Regions from separate parts of the Acidaminobacter sp. QWL-03 genome, predicted to be linked through region 1. Evidence: riboswitches for the same ligand, from Rfam matches in the RefSeq annotation. Region 1 holds a riboswitch; each other region holds the start of a gene.
The links. Region 1 has a riboswitch for cyclic di-GMP ahead of AC4PHM_RS13495 (LPXTG cell wall anchor domain-containing protein). Riboswitches for the same ligand answer to the same signal wherever they lie in the genome.

Region 1 (7,692 bases):
CAGCTCAAAACCTTCGCCTTCAGGCACATTCAGGATCACCGTCAAACCCTTCAAATGACGCCGGATCCAACGCGCCATAATCAACCGTCCCTCAGACTCCCGAGTCGCGAAACCCGGCGCCGCCACGGACAGTGGCACGCCTACTATGGTCGCCGGAACAGCCAAACGCCCAAACCTGGCAAAGTTCAACAGATTAAGCTTCAATGCATAAGTCACAAACAAAACCCCAGCGTCTTCCGCAAACCAGTAGCGCTGGCCGCAGGGATTGACAGCCTCCAGAAACTCAAGAAATGCCTTTTCCAGATAAATCGCCCCGCCACCGGGTGTACTAGCGCGCCAGACGGCCAGGCAGGCGTCCCATGCAGCCGGCAGCTCTGATGCCCGCTCAAAGCATTGGAACTCAATCAATGGGAGGTTGGCTGCAGCTTCCGCTCTGGGGGTCTTTGATTTTCCCGGTCCTGTCATAGCCCACCGCCCTCACTGTCCACCTCCACCTCAATCAGAAACACCTTGTAATGATGCCCCTCCCGGTCTGCCCAGCGCTCGCCGAAGCCCCGGGAGGCCGTGTTTTCGCTCAGGATCCAGCCCGCCTCGCACCGCTTGAACCGGCCGCGAACCCGCTCCCGACACGCCTCGAAGAGCCGGACCACGCCGCCCCGGCTCTGGTGCTCCGGGATCACGCCCAGCTCCACGATCTTCATGGTGTTGATCCGCCCCGGCCAAAGCTTCCACCTCAACCAGGTTTTGAGACCAATAGTCTCTCCCGGCCTCATCAGCTGATTAAAGTCAGGATACCAGAGCATAAAGCCCACCGGCTCTTCCCCAAAATACAAAAACAGAAGATTCTCAGGCTTCAGAAAAGCCTTGAACTCCCTGAACAGCTCCAAATCCTCATCAATGCGCCGCTGGTAATAAAACCGATGCGCCCCAAAAGCCGTATTATTGATTTCCGTATAAATCCGCGCGGTTCGTTCCAGATGCCTGAAATCCGCAGGCTCAACCTTATAACCCTTTGAAATCCTGCGCATCAGGCGGTCTGACACCGGCACCTCAAAGGATTCAAGATTCACCTCATAAGTCAGCATGGAGACTGTCTCAGTAGCGATCCCCTCAAAATAATCTTTTATGTAAGCCGGGTGATAGGCGCTGCCAAAAGTCGGCACCTCATCAAAGTGATCCGCCAGAATCCCAAGACCGTAGTTCACGTGAAAGTTAAGCCCAACCAAGAGCTGTTCCGCGCCCCGTTCCCGGGCAAGTGTTCGCCCGCGGGCCACCAGCAGAGCGACAGCCTCTTCTTGGCCCTCCAGCGCCTCAAAGCACGCCAGCTGAAGGACTTCGGCCATGCGGTCCACCTGGGCAAAAACGCAAGCTGCCACAGGCCTCCCCCCATCCACGACCAGCACCGGTTCAAGAAACGCCGACTTCGCCATGACGCCCTTGCCGGACAGGATCGTCTCCAGGGTCGTGCTCATGATGTCCCTTCTCAGCGGGTCCATTTTATTCAGCTGCTTCACAAACTTGATATAGTCGCCGGTCTCACCCGGCCCCAGCACGCGCAGCTCCATGTTGACCTCCAGTAAACCTTTTTTACAGTATAACATTTGAGGGACTGGACACCAATGGCTATGGGCGTTCTGCAGACGTCCAGGGGCACAAAAAAAGAAAACAGAGATGCTGCCGATGGTCATTCAACCACCAACCTCACCTCCAGTAAATTCACGACATGATGATAATGTAAAGCACCAGATTCACCACAAACGGCGCGGCGTAAGCACCCAGAAGCACTAAAAGCGGTGCCGACTGCGAAAGAGCCGACTTAGGCGCCATCTGATCCATAGTGTTGACGTTGTTATGATCATAAACCCGCCCCATGGCAAGAAGATTGCCGCGGCTCTCAACCCCAAAGAACAGCACCAGCGGCGTTATCAAGGCCAGAAACGCCCAAACGAAGAAAAAGAATTCAAAATTGAAGCTGTCCATAGTTCTGCGTGACAAGAACAGATACGTGCCTGCCTCGACGGCAGTAAACACCATCAGGAACCGGATGGCTTTTTTCAAATTTTTCTTCATCTGACGATCCCCCTATAGACGGAACTGATCATACGGGAAGCTGGAGGTACTGAGTTGTTTTGCTGATGGCTGGTCGCTGCCGCCGCTTGAGATGGGCTGATTCCAGCCCAAGATCCATAAAATAAGCAGCGCGTTGAGGCCGAAAAAGAAGCCAATCCAGAACCATCTTTCAGCCTCAAAGCCTCGGCCACTGCGAAGTGCCATTGATTTGCATGCGGCACCAAAAGTGCTCCCAATTACCCCCCAGGCGACTAACACAACAAAAATGTCAAACATCCAGCGACCTCCTGTTTATGACTAGGACATGAATAGAACTCGAATGGGGCGACTTGTCGCAGCCACACATTTCCAGTATGCCCATATTTGTGAGTTATAAACCTGAATCGAGACGTTTAATGGTATTTTAATGGAAATTTTATAACTATCCCCAGTTTCATTGTATCCCCAAAGAAATATTACAGTCCGCGTCCCCAACTCCGTTTTGGTGTCAGAGCTTGCGATAACGGTTCTCAACCACTGCAGCAGCCCGCAACCAACCACAGCACTCACCTTTCAGCGCGCCTATACCTCAGCCTCAGTTTCTGCGCCACGCCTCGCCCCCTGAACATAGGCATCCATCATCTCCGCCACCTGCTTTGTGTATTTCACCGCCTCAACCACCGTGCGGGCCCCGGTTACCACATCCCCGGATGCGAAAACCCCCGGCCGTGTCGTCCGTCCTTCCTCATCCGTCACTATCAGCCCACGGTGATCAATCCGAATCCCCTCCGTGTAATTGACAATATTCGACTTCGGCCCTTGGCTCACCGCAATGATCACAGCACTTGCCTCAAGCAGCCCGCGGTGCCCCTCAACTAAAACGATCCCATCAGGCGTCAGGGCTGTCTCGTTATAAACCACGCCACCCGCGTTAATCTCAACCGGCGACTTGTAGTACTCGAACTTGACCCCATCGATCTCCGCGTAGTCAATTTCATGTTTCCTCGCCGATAGTCGTTCCCGCCCCGACCGCGCCATAATCGTCACATCCCGCACACCATGCCTCAAAATGGTACGCGCCACATCCATGGCCACATTGCCGGCCCCAATCACGACGACCCGGTCCCCAAGCCTGTAGGCGCCCGGATTCCTCAGATAATCGATCCCAAAGTGCACATGCCCCAGAGTCTCGCCCTTGATGCCCAGCTTCCGCGGATTCCAGACCCCCGTCCCAATGAACAGCGCGTCGTACCCGTCCCGAAACAGGTCGTCCACCGTCAGCACCGGCCCAATCAGCACGTTCGGCCGCACCACCACTCCCAGCTCGATCAGCTTCCGCTCCAGCCGCGCGATGATCTCCTTGGGCAGCCTGAACTCAGGAATCCCATAGTGCAGAATGCCCCCAATCTTGTCGTTCATGTCAAAAATGGTGACCTTATACCCTTTTAGCGCCATGATGAACGCCAGCGTGATCCCCGCCGGCCCAGAGCCCACTATGCCGATGGTCCCACAGTCCCCCACCCCCGCAGCCAAAGGCAGCATATCCAAACTATAATTGGAGATGTAATTCTCTATACTGCTGATGTGAACCGGAGTCCCCTTGGGCGCAAGCACACAGTGCCCTTCGCACTGAGCTTCATGGGGGCAGACCAGTGAACACACCAGTGACAACGGATTATTATCGAACAGCATCTTGCCGGCATCGCCAATCCGACCCTCCAGCAGCATCCCAATCATCTCCGGAATTGCCGTTCCCACCGGACACCCCTTGACGCACCTCGGATTCTTGCACTTTAAGCAGCGTTTTGCCTCATCTATGACATGCAGTCCCATCTATAACTACCTCCAGCCTTCAGAATCAATAGTTCTTGAATCCAAATGTCTTGTATTATGTATTCTGTATAATATAGCATGAATTCTGAAAACTTTGGATCATAATTATTTCTTTAACGGTCTTTGACTTCGCCATTCAGCACAAAAAAAAGCGCCTCCATCAACAGAGACGCCTTGCTGTGTGTGCTTCATAATACTGTAGAATCAGTTCGTTTCATAACGTTTAGAACTTTTTTCTCAGCCCAACTCCCAGGCCCAGCAAAAGTGTACCGGCAGCGTAATAGGCATATGGCGGAATTTCACCTGTTTTTGGGAGTTTATCCAAAGCAGGATTTCCACGAGGCGTTTCTGGTTCAGTAACTTCCTCAAGGTCCTCCAATTCTTCAGTCTCAACCGGAACATTGACAGGCGTTTCGACCGAAGCTGATGATCCCATTGGAGTCGGAGCCTCAACAACGACTACGACCGACTCGGTTATTTCATCATTTTGTTTTGGTTTATCATTTTGTTTTGGTTTATCTTTTTGTTCTGTTTCATTGTCATTATTTGAGTTGTTGTCATTAGGTGATTCCACGACTGGATCGACTGGATCGACTGGGTCGACTGGATCGACTGGGTCGACTGGGTCGACTGGGTCGACTGGGTCGACTGGGTCGACTGGATCGACTGGGTCGACTGGGTCGACTGGGTCGACTGGATCGACTGGGTCGACTGGATCGACTGGGTCGACTGGATCGACTGGGTCGACTGGGTCGACTGGATCGACTGGATCGACTGGGTCGACTGGGTCGACTGGGTCGACTGGGTCGACTGGGTCAACTGGGTCGACTGGGTCGACTGGGTCAACTGGGTCGACTGGGTCAACTGGGTCAACTGGGTCGACTGGATCGACTGGGTCAACTGGATCGACTGGGTCAACTGGGTCGACTGGATCGACTGGGTCAACTGGGTCAACTGGGTCAACTGGGTCGACTGGGTCAACTGGGTCAACTGGGTCAACTGGGTCAACTGGGTCGACTGGGTCAACTGGGTCAACCTCAGTTACTACCGTTTTCACATCGAAACTAAAACTATCGGATTTATCCACCCAGTCCTTTACCTCCGTCACCAGAGACTGTCCCCCATTGATAGGTAGACTGAAAATCATACTTTCAAAATCCTTGATACTTGCATTTCCACTACCGGCAGTCATTAGGAGCCCAAGCCTCGCGTTTTCACCTAAAGGAAGATATCCTTCACCATTATCAATTGCTTCTAAAAAGTAGTGATTATTGTCCAAAGAGTTTCCCAAAGCCAGTGCACGGATTGCCGCATGGAGATTAGTGTCATAATTCTGGTACTTGTTTAGCAAGTAGTTTATGCGATCTGCAGCTTGGATACCGACCGTCTCCATCATGTTAACCAAGCCAATGTATTTGGTGTTAAGTTCCATTTTTTCAGTGCTGCCTAACATATAGTTCACGGTCGGCGTGACGAGATGGTTATTTCTATCTATTGAGATACTTGTAAATCCATCTGTCAAAGTAAAAGAATGGTTGCCTGGCTTCGTGTTCGAATTATTGCCTTGCTGGGTGTCGATCTTATAATCAACCACTTCAAACGCAGCATAGCGAACCCTAACAACCACATTCAGTGTTTCTACAGAGCTGGCATCGATCTCAAACGCTGTGGCATTGAAAGTACTCTCAGCTCCGCCATTAATAGAGACATCTATACCGTCAAATCTTAAACCCTCAATCAACGCCACGTTGATTGACGTTTTACCTATTACTGAAGTATCCAGTGTGTAAGTTCCGAAGGTTCCATTACCTGAATAAGTTGTTGTATCTTCCGCAAATCCCATCATCCCAAACGGGACCGCGAGCGTGATTATGAGCACAAAAATAAGGGATTGTGCCCATGATTTTGAATTGCGTTTCATGGTATTTCCCCCTGTCAAGTAGGTTATTTATCTATGATTACTTGACACGGCAACTGGACTGCCATAACCCAAATAATAAGGTCTTAGGCTCCATGGTTTTGCGTCCCAGCCTTTCAGCTGGTTTGCCTTTTTCGTATCAACGATCCTCCTCTACAGCTTTTTGAAAAAACACACAGTAATCTACTTTCAGAATAATGAGATAAAACAACCTTGTCAAGGTGTATTTTTCGGCCGAAAGCCTTATGTAAACCCGCTTTCAGGGGTTTGAGAATACCCACTTCAAGATGTTGTATCTATTTCTAAACAATTTTGATTTTGACACAAAATGTGCCAAAAAAATATTTTCCGCATTCTGCAAGAAAGTGTTTTGACACCTTTTTCACTTCAGGAAGAAAATGCCCTTTTATGACCATCGGAAAAGCTCTTAAATGCGGAAGGGTCTCCCTAACTCCCGCCTCCTCCCAAAAAAATTCCGCCGATGGTCACGCCGCCATCTCCACAGCGCCATTACCCTCGACGGAACTCTTTCAATTTCTTTCGATCTTTCCTGATAAACCGCCCGACCGCCAGCATCACCGAGATCGCCATCCACGCAACCAGCACACCCAGCAGCGCCCCAACCGCGTCCAGCGCCATGTCAGATACCTGCATGGTCCGCCCCGGCACAAAATGCTGGTGCACCTCGTCCGCGACCCCAAGCAAACTCGCAATCAGCCAGGCCGGCAGCACCAGCCGCAGCCCTTTGCGGCGCGTCAAAGTAAAAAACGCCACCGTCACAAACCCGCCCAGCACCGTAAACAGAAGCAAGTGCGCGCCCTTTCGCGCCAAATATTTCAACAAAACAACCGACGGATCCGTCGACCGTATCAATTCCGCTTTCGTCGCCAGCCCAAGCCGGACCAGCACCTCATAGGTCTGCTGTGTCGTCTCCTGCATGGCCTGACTCGAGAACCAGTAAATCACCGCAACCCAGACAATTACCAACAGCAGCGTCAATACGCGCTTCACGCGGGCATCCCCCCTCACCTCAACCATTATATGTCGAGATCAGGGTTGAGGTCAAGGCCGCCACCAGGTTGACATAAAATTGTTTTCGCCAACTGTGCAGGTCTTCGCCTACATTGAATTCCCGCCGCGCTCCTTCTCCCTGATATACAGGTCCAGCGCCCGAATCCCCCGGTGGGCCAGCTTGAACATCAGATAGTAAAGGTAAACCGTCAGCACCAAAAATCCAATCACAACCACAACGTTAAAAAGTCCAAACAAGCTCCAGAATGCGTTCATTTTCCAGCCTCCAAATAATTTTTCTGCCGATGGTCACTTCAACCCACAACCCGTCCAAACACCAGCCTTCACCTTTTACCCAACCTCCCGAGCCTAAAACCGATTCATTTAGCATCCCAAATGGTATAAATAAGAAAAGAATTTACAGCCATCATGCAATAAAACACCACGCTCACGCGTTACTCAAATAGAAGGAGCCCTGTCTATGATCCTGTTCACCTTTGTCATCGACAATTCCATAGAACCGCAGTCCAAAGGCAGTTCGGGCAGTTTGGACGAGGGCTTGTTTGGGCGAATCGGCTCGGGCGACATGGCTGCCTTTGATCAGATGTACCAGAAGACCGAGCGCGCCATGTACACCTATGCCCTGACGCTGACGCGGCAGCATGACGAGGCACTGGACCTAATGCAGGAGGCCTATATCAAAGTCCTATCGGCCGCGCACCTCTACCAACCTATGGGCAAGCCCCTGGCCTGGATGTTCACTATCCAAAAAAATCTGCACCTCTCAAAACTCAGAAAATCCAGCAGGATCACGCCTCTGGACGCCGCTGACATTGAAAATAACTTGCGTTTTTCTTACGTGGAGGATCCGGAAGACCGCA
Region 2 (7,692 bases), 1.2 Mb from region 1:
CGAAAGAATATATCAATACACTCTATATGGTTTTCGAGAACTTCGCGAAGCTCGCGTCGAACCAGCTGAGCTCGCTGGTCAACACCACGGTTCTGATGACAGTGGAGATGATCGAACAAATCAGTTATGAGGAATTTATAAATTCTATCCCTAATCCCACGTTGATTGGCGTTTATCGCTCAAGACCTCTCAACGGGACGCAGATTCTCGAAATCAACCCGCAGTTTGCCACGCAAGTGATCGAACGCGTTTGCGGCGGGGCGACCACGAAGGGCAAAAGTATAACGAGGAAAGACAAATTTACGGATATTGAGCTGGGTATTCTGGAGGATCTGGTGCTTAACCTGCTCAGACCCTTTCAAACAGCTTGGGATGATATTGTTGAGATTGAAACAGAACTGGAATCCCTCGAGACCAATCCCCAAATGGTACAGTCCATCACGCCGAATGAACCCGTAGTACTCGTCAGCTTCAGCGTGGAGATGTTCTCTGTCAAGAGCCAGATCAATTTGTGCATCCCATACACCTCATTTGAACAGATTACGGACAAACTCAGCATACGCAGCTGGTTTGAGGTTGATAAAGGCATTGACAATACTTTGTTCAAAGCTCAAATCTCCGACCGTCTTATGACAGCGGGGGTGGACATGACCGTGGAACTTGGCAGAACTATGATTACAGTGGATGATTTTATTCATCTTGATACGGGAGACGTTGTGCTTCTGGGTGCTAAAACCAATGCACCGCTGAAAATGTTCGTGGAGGATCGACTCCATTATTTGGTTCAGCCTGGAGATCTGGATGGCAAACTGGGCGTACAGATTTTAGACTATGTGGAAGAGGACGTTGAATGATGATGGACAATTTTATTTCTCAAGCTGAACTGGATTCACTCCTGCGAAAAAATGGCGATTTGAATGGGGCAGACGAGCCCAACATGTCATCTGAAGATCTGGATATCCTTTCTGAAGTTGGCAATGTGACAATGTCCGCTGCCTCTGACGCTCTAACAAAGTATCTAAAGCAAAAGGTCACCATTTCAGCACCCAGGGTGGCGGCGCTCTCCTCTGAGAAGGCCGTGGCACGTTTTTCTGAGCCTATGGCCGTCGCAGCAGTTAAAATTAGAGGGGATATGATTGGCGACACACTGCTTGCCGTCGAACCCGGTGTTGGCGCTGTGATTGCCGGTTTGATCTCAGGCGTACCGGTACCTGAGACGAAAATGGTTCTGTCTGTCGACGAAAAGAAGGCGTTGTCTGAAGGCATTAATTTCGTCGCAGGCTATTTATATCAAGCGCTTTCGGAGATGACGGACCTCGAAGTGGAGCCCTTTACGGCCGAGACTGCGCTTTGGGAAGGCGATGCACGGAAGCAGCTTTCGAAGCATTTCACGGATCGGCCGGTGTGTTGTCTTGAGTCGAACATAAGTATAGGCGATCTTGTGACAGGCGAATTATGGCATATTTACGCGGGTGAACACGCTGAGGATATTGTGGCGGGACTCCATAAAAAATACAATCCTGAAGCTATGGAGACGGACTATGAGACTGCTGACCGTGGCGTTGTACCTGGTTCGAGCGTAGTGACTGCTCAAACCAGTAAGGACCATACAGCGGCGCCTGAGCCGGAGACAAAGCCTGTTCCGAAGGCGCCTCCCGCAGCGCTACTGCCGGAAGTGGAGGTTCAGAAACCTATGTTTGCACCAATTAAGGACACCAGTAAATCAAGCCATCAGAAAAACCTGGACCTGATTATGGATGTGCCGCTGGAACTCAGTGTTGTGCTGGGCAAGACGAAACGGACCATCAAAGATATCCTGTCGCTTGGGACCGGCTCGGTGGTTGAGCTGAATAAGCTTGCGGATGAGCCCCTTGAGATCCATGTTAATGGAAAACTGGTCGCACATGGCGAGGTCGTGGTTATAGGTGAGAACTTTGGCATCCGGATCACTCAGATTTTAAGCAGGGAACAGCGCGTAGAAGGGTTGAAATAGTTGAAATCAGTTAACTGAAACGACATTGACTAAAGGCAGGGCTCGACGAGGTCCCTGTCTTTTTCAATTCAACCGCTGGGTGAAAGCGGGTGTCGACGATTGGCGTCGATTCTCCGGATTTCACCCATTTTTTTTCATTTAAAGTATTAACACTTCATTAAGTTAGACGATACCTATAGAGAATGCATCAGATGTAAGTCGTGAATTGTGAAAAGCAAGATTATGAAATACCTGAAAAATGAAAAAGGCAAACCCACCGAAAGGTGGAGACGCAAAGCCACAAGTCTAAGGCAAGTTTACTTGCGATGATGGTTGGGCTGCCACTTGAAGGTCATGAAGACAGCGTTCTTTGGCCGCCTGAAATTCAGGAGGCCTTTTATATGCTTCATCCCTATCTAATGGCCTGAACTATGCGTCCTGCAAAAACACCAGGGAGGATGATGAGACCAGTTTTTTTAAAGAAGCGTCATTATGGGGAGGTCAGCAATGAAAGCCGAATATATCAATACGTTTATTGAAGCCGCCCAGTCCGTCATGAGTATGGTGTGCGGGGTGGAAGCGAAACTGGGAAAAGTGCACCTTAGAAATTCACCTTATGCGGTCAATCAGGTCATTATCATGATTGGCGTTATTGGCAAAATTAAAGGACAGGTTTGGTTTGAGCTGTCTGTGGACACGGCCAAGAACATTGCCTCTGTCATGATGGGCGGCATGCCGGTGGAAGAATTTGACGAGATCAGCAGGAGTGCGGTTTCTGAGATGGGCAACATGATCATGGGCAATACAAGCACGTTGTTTGCGAATCAATCTGTCAACATTGACATCACACCGCCTTCCTTGTTGACGGGAGAAAAGATTGAGTTGTCCAACAAGATTTCAACTATTGTCGTACCTCTTGAAATGGAAGGACTAGGGATATTCTCCATAAATGTGGCGGCTGAAGAAGTGAATTAGCAGTGCAGTAAAGGTATTTTGGAAAGGAGAAACCGAAGACATGAAAAGAGTACTGATCGTAGATGACGCTGCCTTCATGAGAATGGCCATCAAAAATATCCTTCAAAAAAATAATTTTGAGGTGGTAGGCGAGGCGGAGAATGGTCTCGTCGGCGTTAAAAAATATTTGGAGCTTCAGCCGGATCTGGTGACCATGGATATAACCATGCCGGAAATGACGGGTCTGGATGCACTGAAGCAAATCAGGAAACTCGACAGTAATGCCAACGTTGTCATGGTGTCCGCCATGGGGCAGGAAAGCATGGTGAAGGACTCCATCATCAATGGCGCAAAGTCGTTTATTGTCAAACCTTTCAAAGAGGATCACGTCCTTCAGACTCTGAACAAGGTGCTAGGCCTGTAAATCAAGGGCTGATGCTTAAGCGGAAGTAAGATCAGTTCCAAACACCGAAAAATGAGGTGAACTTGTTGCCCGTTACTTACGAAAATGAATCTATGCTCGAAATTTATATTTTTGAAGCCTCACAGTCACTGGATCAAATGGAGCAGATCATCATGAAAAGTGAGCGGGAGGGAACCTTTGGGGAAGAGGCAGTGAACGAAATCTTTAGGTTCATGCATACGATCAAGGGCTCTTCAGCTATGATGATGTTCCACAATATTACGACTATAGCCCATACCATGGAGGACATCTTTTTCTTTTTGAGAGAAAAAAAGCCTCGTATTATGGATTATTCAATCCTGTCAGACCTGGTTCTGGACGGGGTGGATTTCATGAAGGTCGAAGTCAATAAAATAAAGAATCACGATGCGCCCGATGGTAATCCAGAAGACCTCGTGTTGCGCCTCAAGTCTTATCTGGACGAGATACTGACAACCGTGAACACTGACGAAGATAAAGCACGTAAGCCAGAAATCGTGTCAGTGAAGGACTCGGTTTGTGAGCGTGAGGGGCTGGAGGTTCAACCATCGGCCACTGTCCTTGAGAGCGGTGGCGAAGGCGCTCCGAAACCACCTCTGAAGCCCCGAAAAGACTCAAAGAAGAAAAAATCTGTCCAGTCCTATAAAGCCAAACTCTATTTCCAGGATGGCTGTGAAATGGAGCATCTCAGGGCTTATGGGGTCGTCCATGATTTGACCGAGCTTGCGGAGGAGATGTTTTACTGTCCTCAGAATATCCTGGAAGAGGATGGCACAGCAGAGACGATCCGAAATCAGGGCTTTGAGCTGTTCATTAGAACGACAGCCACCATGGAAGAGCTGCAGGCGCGCATTGAGAAAACGGTTTTTCTGGAGCAATTGATTTTGGGACATGCGGATCAGCCGGAGTTTGAGCCCCACTGCATGCACCAGGATGATATTCACTGGGTCACGGCTGTGACGGAATCGGAGGCGCGGGAAAACGCGGTGCCGGGAAACTCGGTGTCAGACACCCAGTTACAACCTGCTGTCAAAGATCAGGTCCCGGGCGGCCAGTCCATGATCAGTGTCAATGTTGAAAAACTCGACGGTCTGATGAACCTCGTGGGCGAGCTCGTCATAGCAGAGGCTATGGTGACTCAGAATCCGGAGGTTCTGGCACTGGAGTCGGATCAGTTTCAAAAGGCTTCAAGGCAGCTTCATAAAATCACGACGGATCTGCAGGACATGGTTATGTCCATACGCATGGTGCCGCTGTCCACGACGTTTATCAAAATGCACCGCATTGTCCGGGACATGTCCAAAAAACTGAATAAGCAAGTCGTCCTGGACATGGCCGGAGAAGAGACCGAAGTGGATAAAAATATCATTGAGCGGATCTCTGACCCATTGATGCACCTGATCAGAAATGCCATAGATCATGGCATAGAAGACGAGGCGGAGCGCCTGGAAAAGGGCAAGGATAAGATCGGACGCATCAGTCTGGAGGCAAAGAACGCCGGCAGTGATGTCCTGATCATCCTCAGGGATGACGGCCGCGGCCTCAGCAAGGAAAAAATACTGGCAAAAGCACGAGCTAACGGGCTCTTAATCAAGCCTGAGCACGAAATGTCAGACCGCGAAATTTACAACCTCATTTTGCTCCCTGGTTTCTCAACGAAGGAGCAGGTCACGGAGTTCTCGGGCCGTGGTGTGGGTATGGATGTGGTCGCCAAAAACCTGGAAGAGGTTGGCGGCGCGGTTCATATCGAAAGCGCCTACGGTCAAGGCACGACCATGACCCTGAAAATTCCGCTGACCCTTGCCATCATAGAAGGCATGAACATCCGGGTGGGCAGCTCGCGGTTCACCATTCCTATTACAAGCATCAAGGAATCCTTTAAGCCCGCTGCGAAGGATTGCCACAAGGACCCAGACCTCAACGAAATGGTCATGGTCAGGGGTAAGAGTTACCCCATCCTGCGCATGCATCAGCATTTCAACATTCAGAAGACAGAGACTGTGCTTGCCGATGGGATCTTAATCATGGTCGAGGATGAGGACAAGGAAATATGTCTGTTCGCAGATGAATTACTGGGTCAGCAGCAGGTCGTCGTCAAGGCGCTGCCGCACTATATCAAATCCATGAAGAAAATCTTGGGGCTGGCGGGCTGTACACTGCTGGGCGACGGCAGCATCAGCCTGATTCTCGACGTCAGCGGATTAGCCGGTCTAAGAGTCAGATAGTAAAACAGGAGGGTCGCTCACATGGCAAAAGCAATCACTGAAATGGAACTTGAGGAAGATACCCAAAAGGGAAAGTATCTGACCTTTAATCTAGGAAGCGAATCCTATGGCATAGGCATTGAGTACGTTATTGAGATCATTGGAATGCTGCCTATCACTGTGGTTCCGGAGCTGCCGGTCTACATCAAGGGCATTATGAATCTGCGCGGCCGGATCATTCCCGTCATGGATATGAGACTGCGGTTCAGAAAAGAATTTGTGGACTATGACGAGCGCACCTGCATCATTGTCGTCGAAATTGGCGAGAATTCAGTGGGCTTGATTGTGGACAGAGTCTCAGAGGTCACTAATATTGCCGATGAAGACATTGTCGATCAGCCAATGCTCAGCTCAGGCACGTCGAATCGCTACATCAAGAGTATTGGCAAAGTCGGCGGCGAGGTCAAGATGCTGTTGGACTGCGACGCGCTGCTCAGTCATCACGAATCAGAATTAATCTCAACTATAGGATAAATGGAGGATGTTTTTTATGAGTTGGTTTTCCAGACGGAAGCTCGGAACCAGACTGATAGTCGGTTATCTATTGATAGTTCTTGTTGCTGTAGCTATTGGCGGTGTGGGTATTTTCAATATATACAAAATAAATGGTCAAAATTCAGAAATGCACATTAAAGCAACTGTACCACTGGGTCAGCTGGTGGAGTTTGTCGACGCGTTCCAGCGCATGAGGGGCAACGTTAAAGACATTTTGCTCTCGAGTTCGGCAGCAGAAATTTCCCAGTATGAGCTTATAATTGATCAACGTAATCAGGAATTTAATACCAACTTAGCCTTGGTGGAAGAAACGCTGATGACGGAGGAAGGACATAAAATAGTTGATGAGATCCGTAAAGAAAAAACGAATTATGATGAAGTTACCAAACGCATTATTGCCTTGGCAAAAGCCGGAAATACCAGTGAAGCTCTAAGCCTGAACCGCGGCGAAGGCGACAACATCAGAAAAGAACTCGAAGCGAACGTCCAAAAACTGACAACTATGAAAGTCGATATTGCCAATGAAACTGCAGCGGCTAATTCTGCTTCTGCGAAAGCGACGACAGTGACCATGATCATCATCCTTGCCTCGGGTGTTCTTGCCGCGGCTGCGGTTGGCGCGTATATCTTTGTCACCATCCAGAGATCCATCAATACTATGGCAAAAACCGCAAAGAAACTGGCAGACGGTGACCTCGACTTCTCTTTGACTGTCTACACCAAAGACAGTATTGGACAGCTGGCTTCTTCCTTCAACGAGGTCTCCGACAACCTGAACGAAATCATGTCCAATATTCAGGAGGCCTCAGAACAGGTGGCTTCCGGTTCCAGACAGGTCTCTGAATCCAGCATGTCCCTGTCTCAAGGCGCTACTGAGCAAGCCAGCTCCATTGAGCAGCTGACGGCGTCCATCGAAGAAATTGCGGCTCAAACGAGACTCAACGCGCAAAACGCGAATCAGGCGAATGAACTCGCTGATCTGACAAAAGTCAGCGCCATCCAAGGCAACGATCAGATGAAGTCCATGCTGAAGTCCATGGACGAAATCAATGAAGCTTCCAATAATATTTCCAAGATTATCAAAGTCATTGATGAAATTGCTTTCCAAACCAACATCCTTGCCCTGAACGCGGCCGTGGAAGCGGCAAGAGCGGGTCAGCACGGCAAAGGCTTTGCAGTTGTCGCTGAAGAGGTGAGAAACCTGGCGGCGCGCTCTGCCAATGCAGCGAAAGAAACGACGACACTGATCGAAGGCTCCATCCATAAGGTAGCCGGCGGCACAAAAATTGCCAATGAAACTGCTTCCGCTCTGGCTCAGATTGTTGAAAGCATTGAAAAAGTTTCAGATCTCGTAGGCAACATTGCAGTTGCTTCCAATGAGCAGGCGACGGGTGTGGAGCAAGTCAATCAGGGTGTTTCCCAAATCGCCAGTGTGGTTCAGACGACATCGGCAACCTCTGAGGAGACGGCTGCTGCCAGCGAAGAGCTTTCCAGCCAGGCAGAGATGCTGAAAGAGCAAGTCTCGAAATTCAAACTCAGAAATCGTGCTCATGTCAGACCAGTTT
Region 3 (7,692 bases), 800 kb from region 1:
TGTTTATTCGGAACTGCTTCCAGATCAAAAAGTTGAAAAGTTAGAGCTGCTTTATAAAGAAAAAGCAACAAAAGGATGCACTGTTTTTGTAGGGGATGGTATAAACGATGCCCCAGTTCTTGCAAGAGCAGATGTTGGAGTTGCAATGGGTGGACTTGGATCTGATGCAGCTATTGAAGCGGCTGATGTTGTACTCATGACTGACGAACCAAGTAAGCTAATTAGTGCAATTAAGATCTCGAAGAGGACCAGAAGCATTGTACTTCAGAACATATCCTTAGCTTTTATTGTGAAAGGAGTTGTTCTAGTATTGGGTGCAGGTGGACTTGCAACAATGTGGGAGGCAGTCTTCGCGGACGTAGGTGTCGCAATAATTGCGGTTCTAAATGCAATGAGAGTAATGAATACCAAGAATTTATAAGATGCCAGAAGTTATTTGAATATAATTATTTGTATAATCAATAGATTTCATATTAGAGTCAGCAACAAAGTAAAATGATAAGCAACATTTCATTTTGATTTGCTGCTGATTCTAGTGTGTTTAATGAAGTGTATATATTAATTTGACTTCTCACACAATATCTAGATTTATTTGTAAATTGGATAATAACTTTTACAAAAAAACCTTAAATAGAATAAAGACTACAAATTTGGAAACGTAAAGATAAATGAACGCATGTACAGTGGGGGGCTAGATTTGAAATTCAAAACATTATTGATGATAGTTTGTTCTTTAGTACTTGTGTCAGCAACAGTGACAGCTGGCTACACTCAAGATGGTTTGAGTAGTCAGAGTAAATTAAATCAATTAAATCAACAGATTAACAAGATAAAAAGCAAATTAACTGAGAATAAGAAGAAAGAAAAGAGCATTTCTAATCAGATTGAAAATATCAATAATAAAATCGAACTAACAAAAAGCGAAATGGCGGAAATTAGCCTTCGAATAGTTGGAACAGAAGAAAAAATACTTCAAATTCAACAAGAATTACAAGAGACAGAGAATAAGATAGCGATGAAGAATGATGTACTAGGCACTCGATTAAGAGTGATGTATAAAAACGGAAATGTAAGTTATTTGCAGGTTTTGCTTGATTCCACAAACTTTACAGACATGCTGACAAGACTGGACATGATTAAATTGATAGTTGATCACGACAGGGAATTGTTGGAATTTATGAAAGAAAAGAGAGAGGGGATAGTTGACAGTAAAAAACAGCTTGAAAACCAACAAAATACTTTGATAGAAATGGTAAATGCGATGGAGAGAGAGCAATCAGAGTTGGAATTAAATCAAGGTGAACTAGCAAAGATCAAAAAAGATATTTTGACAGATAACAAAAAACTTGAACAGCAAGAAGATGAACTAAACCGGTATGCAAAAGAGATAGCCTCTGAAATAAGAAAGCTTCAATCGAATGATATATACAAAGGTGGAAAATTTGCATGGCCTGCACCAGGATATAGTCGTATTACGTCTCCATTTGGATATCGAATTCATCCAATTTTGAAGACTAAAAAGCTACATACAGGGATGGATGTTGCTGTGCCAACAGGAGGCAAAATTGTAGCTGCTGAGGCAGGAAAAGTCATTTTTTCAGGATGGAAGGGGGGATATGGGAAAACAGTTATGGTTGATCATGGTAGTGGAATTGTCACCCTATATCCGCACAATTCGGAGTTAGTCGTTAAAACTGGTGACAAGGTAAAAAGAGAACAGCTAGTAGCTAAAGCCGGAAGTACCGGACTGTCAACTGGACCGCATCTCCACTTTGAAGTAAGAAAAAATGGTGAATTTGTCGATCCGTCACCTTGGTTAAAATGAAATCATCTAGACCCAAACGGCTTTGTAGCACACTTATTCCTAACTAATGATGACGACTTGGAATTCTCGGATAGCAATTATTAAATGGTAAATTGATAACACTAAAATATTTTTTCTTTTTTTATGTCACAACGTGGCAAATTTAAAGAATGTCATTTTATCTGGAGTATATAGTTGTTTAATAGAAATCCACTTGTTAATTCGCCGTTACTGTCTTCGACGTCAATTTTATCATTAGCACGAACTAAAAATATTTAAGAACCTTTTACATGGTTAGGTTAAGAATAAGATAACTTCAACAAATATGGGCTTGATTTGCTTCATGAAATGAGTTAATCATTCCCCTAATTATCTTTAGTAAAATCAATTCAAATATCGCTAATGTATTATATTGTTTTAATGTCTAATTAAATGAAAGATACATTTTGTTTCGAGATAATTATAATTTGGAAGGGGCAAATTGAAAGTGAAGAACAATTTAAAAATTATCATTACCCTAATTGTGCTTGGCAGCTTGTTTACTGCGATTATTTATTTTGGCGCAGGCACCTCCGGACTGACAGGCGGTGGAACTACTGTGGCAACAGTCGGTTCGGAAAAGATCACTAAAGACGAACTGTACAATTATTTGGTTAAGCAGGGCGGTGAACAAGTTGTCGATGCATTGATTTCAGAGAAGATTATCAAGCTGGAGGCGCAAAAAAATAACATCAAGGTTGAAACATCTGAGATTGACGAGGAGGTCGCGACCTACGAAGAAATGTATGGTGGCAAAGAATTATTAGAGGCTGCTCTTGCATCAAGTTCATTTGACATGGATTACCTGAGGGGTAATATTGAGAAAAACCTCACGATCAAAAAACTTCTAGAACCAACCATTGAGATCACTGAGGCTGAGATTTTGGATTATTTCACTAAAAACAAAACTTCCTTTGATCAACAGGAGCAGGTCAGCGCACGACATATTCTTGTTGAGACGTTAGAAACTGCTAAAGAGGTATTAGATAAATTGAATGCTGGGGAATCTTTTGAGACCCTTGTGGGTGAATATTCTATTGATACATCAACTAAGGAGAACGGTGGGAAGTTGGGATTGTTTGGTCGTGGCAAAATGGCTCCTGAGTTTGAGCAAGCAGCTTTTGCAGCGCAGATTGGCAAGTTGGTAGGTCCTGTAAAAACCGATTTTGGTTATCACGTTCTCATAGTGGATGAGAAGAAAGAAGCGATCGAAGCAACTCTTGAAAGCAAAAAGGACGAAGTTCGAGATGTCCTACTTAATCAAAAAATTCAGTCTCAAGGATCATCTTGGTTGGAAGAGAAGTTTAAGGAATATGACATCAATATAACCTTATAATGAGAAGTGAAAGACTCTTAAACAGTATTGACTTTTTTCATAGATAAGCATAAGAAATGCTTGAAAGTGAAGACGAAGGCAATAGAGTTAAACTTGATCGTAAATATTGGTGGTATGTATTCTAATACGCTCACTAATTCGGATAATAAATTGGTACATATTTTGAAAATTTGAGAGTATGCTATCATGCATGGGTTGATATTCAACATGCAAATTTTCGATATGATGGATATAATCGTACGATTTCACCTTAGAAAACTTTTCATTCTTTATAACAAAAAAATCAATACTCAAAACAATTATTATAATGAATAAGCTTTGTGTATAGACAAAAAATGAAGATAGTATAAAGATAAAAAAATCGCTGAAACGGCATTTATAGCGTTTCAGCGATTTTACCTCATTTTAGTCTTTTAACTCCAAAAGATAGCGAATTTTGGGTTGTGAAAACATAAAAAGAATTATCCGGTTTCAATTAGAAATGTTAACTAAATCAATAACTTTTAAGTGTCGTGAAGTCGACAGCGTTCTTTATCATATTGACGGTTTTACCTGCGGTTAGATAAGCACTGTCATAAGTAGTGTCGATCGTAATCCACTTGTCATCGGAGCTTAAGTAAACTTCATTCCACGCGTGGTATATTGTGATGTACTTGCTATAGCCCATATTGATTTTAGCAGGTATATCAATACTTCTCAGCATGGCGGCCATGACTGCGGAGTAATCGTAACATATGCCGGCATTCGCTGCGAGAACAGCATCCACATCAGGCACATATCCACTTTGTACTGTCTTTGCACGATTGTAATCATATTTGATATTCCTGGTAATATAGGTATACACCGCTTTGATTTTCTCTTCGTCGGTTTTGGCGTTCTCGGTCAACTTCTTTGCGAGTGCGACTACTTCATTATTCGTAGAAAACTTGACGATTGGATTGGAGGTCAAAAACGGTTCAAAACTTTGGATACCAGATGCGCTTATAGTAAGGGTATCCAAGCGCGTGTAGCTGGTGCCTGAAACGTTCTTGAGTAGAGCGATGGTGTATGTGCCGTCGCCCATCTGAAGCGGGATGGATTCATCCGCGAGGGACTGCACATCATAGTAGTACTTGGTGTCGCCTTTTTGAACGAGGACTTTCAATTTAGCAGTCGTGTTGACGTTGACTTTAAGTTCAACAACGCCGTCTGCGGCTTTGGCACTATTCACAGTCCAGTCAGATGGAGCGGCAAAGGAAGCTGCCGGTGCGGCCAAGACAGTCGCTGCCACGATCATAGACAGAAGTTTTTTTAACACAAAAAACTCTCCTTTCGGTAGCTGGCTGCCATTTTACAGGCCCTTTAGCTTTGCGTCCCAGCCTTTCGACTGGTTTGCCTTTATCGGTGGAAAGTAATCTAACCCACCATATAGAATTGTGAGTTCATTTTATCACAATCATCTGATAATTACAAGTGAGTGAGAATGGCAAAATGTTTTGAGGACTGTAACAAAGTTATGGGGTATGGTTTGTAGATGGGAAGTATCTGTAGAACCTGTTATTCAATTTGTTGTGATTAAATACATACATTTTAAGAGGCGAAATGAGCGTTATTACCTTAAAATATAAGTCTAATATATGGATTTGAAATTTCAGATAGGCGTCATTTCGATATTATGTTAAACTATAAAGGATGTATTTTCTTCGAAACTGAAAAGCGGGGGCAGAAATACTTTGGGGTGAAACTGCGTAAATGGTTGGATAAATTCATTCATCATACGCGTCAACTAACCGCGTTAGCCTAAAAAGAGGAGGAAATTATGAACTTGAGGAAAAGAATTGCTGCATTAACCATTACGCTGATACTTTCTACAGTGGCATTTCAGACTACATACGCCTATACAAATGGCGTTGTTTTAAAGCAGGGTTTAAGAAGTCAAGACGTATCAGATTTACAGAACGATTTGAAACAACTCGGTTATTTTGCTGTTGAACCAACTGGTTATTTTGGTACTATAACGAAGTCATCCGTCGCCAGCTTTCAAAAAGCCTATGGTTTGACGGTGGATGGTGTTGCTGGTGCGAAAACTATTGGCAAACTCACCAGTCTTTTAAGTGCTGATAAGCCGATTTCCAGGGGTGGCATCTCTCGAGTAGATGCAATTGGTACAAAAAATGTGCAAAAATTGCCGTGGTATGGCGAAGTTGAGAACATTTACGCCAGAGGTGATGTCGCTACAGTTATTGATGTTGAAACAGGAATGAAAATGCAAATCAAACGTACATATGGTGGAAACCATGCTGATGTAGAAACGTTGACCAAAGAGGATACAAATATTTTGAAGAAGGCTGTAGGTGGCGTTTGGAACTGGACCAGGCGCCCGGTAATTGTCGAAATTGATGGGTATAGAATAGCAGGATCTATGACGGCAATGCCGCATGCTGGTAGAGATGACAAGCCCGCGACGGTAGTTGTTGATAATAGAAGCGGAGGATATGGGACTGGGAATAATCTGGATGCGGTTAAAGGGAATGGAATGGATGGGCAATTTGACATTCATTTTTTGAACAGTCGGACGCACTCCACAAATAAGGTTGACACAAAGCACCAGGATGCAATTAAGAGAGCATTTGAGTCAGGGATGTAGTTGAAAAACAATTTGAGGGGAGAGTGCAGGTAGAGGACTTGTAAAGAGAAATCTCATGTTAGCATCATTTCCCAATAATTTTGAGTGTGTTAAGTTAGTAGTGAGAAGTTATTGATCATGTAGGAAACTAAACCATATTGAAAACAGAAATGCAAAAATACCATGTAATTTTGAAATGGAGTCTTTGAGCATTAGAATACTTTTTAATGTGCACCAAATTAGACCATTTTTACCGATATGTGAAATTTGGATATCCCGAGCGAACTATTGAAAACAAGACGTTTCAATTGATTTAATGTGATATTTTAATTTTTTTCCGTAGTTTGATTTTGTAATAATTTTGGAAATGTTTTTATGGTACCATAATTTAGTAACTGAAAAAACATCTGATTCCGATCTCGAGTATCTAAAATCTAAAGAACGTAGGAGTGAATTATGCAGCTGAAACAGTTCAAGAAATGGATTAAAATGTGTTTCGAATCTGGTAAAGCTAAGCTGTGCCATAAATCGGATAAAACATTGAAAAAACATGACAGACCTGTTGTTTCCCCTGCAGATTTCGATAATCGCGTCGATTTCTTCAAACGCAACCGCTGTGCTTTTACTTTGTCTTCGGCGGTACTTGTTGTTTTAATTTCAAGTGTATTTACACTGGGTACTGGCACTTTTACATCTGATCAATTTAAGATTTTTCAAACTTCAAAAGCAAATGTTGCAGAAGTGCGATCACCCAAGCAGGTAATGCTTGCATCGAACTTTGAAGATGTCAGTTTAACTAAAAAGACACCATTGATCCAGGAAGGACTCGAGAAATCAACGGTACAAATTGAGGAGATCGTGGAAAATTCGGTGAGTTTTGACTCGCCTGCTTTGGAAGGCTATACTGTCAAAATTAACAAAGTAGAGTATGGCTTTTTTAAGACAGAGAGTGAGGCGCAAAGCGTGATCGATACGCTGATGTCAACTTACGCGACAGACAAAGATATAGTAGAAGCTTACTTTAAAGAAACTGTAGAAGTGGCTTCAACAAGAAAAGAAGCTGGACTATTCAAAGAGTTCAGCTTGCCAGAAAGGTCAGTAGATTACATCAAGAGAGGTACAAACAAAAAAAAGATCCACGTCGTTAATTCGGGCGAAAACTTCTGGACTATTTCCCAAAAGTATCTGATTGCAGTGGAAGATCTCGAGAAAGCTAATCCCAATATCACGCCAGAAAAACTTCAAGTAGGCACAGAAATTAACTTGATAGTTCCAACTTCACTTTTAACAGTAAGAACGGTAGAAAAAACGGTATATCAAGAACCAATTCCTCATGATACGGCTTATCAAGATGATTCGTCAAAATTTAAAGGTGACAGCTTCGTAATTACTTCTGGTTCAAATGGTGAACGAGAAGTCGTTGCAAAAGTCATAAGAGAAAATGGAGTCGAGATCAAAAGAGAAATAATCAGTGAAAAGGTCATCCTGGAGCCTACAACTAAAGTTGTTGCTAAGGGGACTAAAGAACGACCACCTTCAATAGGCTCGGGTGTATTAGCAAAACCTATTTCCCGTGGCACAATAACATCTCCATTTGGCACACGTTGGGGTAGACGACATACTGGCATTGATGTTGGACTTCCTACGGGTTCGTCGATTAAAGCTGCAGATGGCGGGACGGTTATATATTCAGGTTATGATAGTGGTTACGGATATGCCATACGAATCAGTCACGGAGATGGTATGGTCACATTATACGCACACAATTCAAAACTTTTGGTAAAAAAGGGCGACAAGGTCTACAAGGATCAAAAAATTGCATTGAGTGGAAATTCTGGTAGAAGTACAGGACCGCATCTTCATTTCGAAGTTAGAGTTGATGGTGTTCCAAAAAATCCTTTAAACTAT

Region 2: another riboswitch for cyclic di-GMP. It lies ahead of AC4PHM_RS07750 (chemotaxis protein CheX); the one in region 1 lies ahead of AC4PHM_RS13495 (LPXTG cell wall anchor domain-containing protein).
Region 3: another riboswitch for cyclic di-GMP. It lies ahead of AC4PHM_RS00370 (transglutaminase-like domain-containing protein); the one in region 1 lies ahead of AC4PHM_RS13495 (LPXTG cell wall anchor domain-containing protein).

Annotation. Positions count from the first base shown of each region.
Region 1 covers NZ_CM178752.1:2,890,402-2,898,093, reverse strand. The annotation lists gene AC4PHM_RS13520 (hypothetical protein) at 1-465, opposite strand, end outside; gene AC4PHM_RS13515 (GNAT family N-acetyltransferase) at 462-1,565, opposite strand; gene AC4PHM_RS13510 (hypothetical protein) at 1,717-2,070, opposite strand; gene AC4PHM_RS13505 (hypothetical protein) at 2,083-2,346, opposite strand; gene AC4PHM_RS13500 (NAD(P)-dependent oxidoreductase) at 2,632-3,882, opposite strand; gene AC4PHM_RS13495 (LPXTG cell wall anchor domain-containing protein) at 4,106-5,803, opposite strand; cyclic di-GMP riboswitch class I at 5,849-5,940, opposite strand; gene AC4PHM_RS13490 (VanZ family protein) at 6,311-6,838, opposite strand; gene AC4PHM_RS13485 (hypothetical protein) at 6,920-7,087, opposite strand; gene AC4PHM_RS13480 (RNA polymerase sigma factor) at 7,293-7,692, shown strand, end outside.
Region 2 covers NZ_CM178752.1:1,676,796-1,684,487, reverse strand. The annotation lists gene fliM (flagellar motor switch protein FliM) at 1-854, shown strand, start outside; gene fliY (flagellar motor switch phosphatase FliY) at 851-1,993, shown strand; cyclic di-GMP riboswitch class I at 2,230-2,318, shown strand; gene AC4PHM_RS07750 (chemotaxis protein CheX) at 2,480-2,947, shown strand; gene AC4PHM_RS07745 (response regulator) at 2,988-3,350, shown strand; gene AC4PHM_RS07740 (chemotaxis protein CheW) at 3,413-5,593, shown strand; gene AC4PHM_RS07735 (chemotaxis protein CheW) at 5,615-6,106, shown strand; gene AC4PHM_RS07730 (methyl-accepting chemotaxis protein) at 6,123-7,692, shown strand, end outside.
Region 3 covers NZ_CM178752.1:81,598-89,289, forward strand. The annotation lists gene AC4PHM_RS00355 (heavy metal translocating P-type ATPase) at 1-421, shown strand, start outside; gene AC4PHM_RS00360 (murein hydrolase activator EnvC family protein) at 698-1,825, shown strand; gene AC4PHM_RS00365 (peptidylprolyl isomerase) at 2,292-3,179, shown strand; gene AC4PHM_RS00370 (transglutaminase-like domain-containing protein) at 3,673-4,476, opposite strand; cyclic di-GMP riboswitch class I at 4,490-4,565, opposite strand; gene AC4PHM_RS00375 (peptidoglycan-binding domain-containing protein) at 4,978-5,805, shown strand; gene AC4PHM_RS00380 (peptidoglycan DD-metalloendopeptidase family protein) at 6,241-7,692, shown strand, end outside.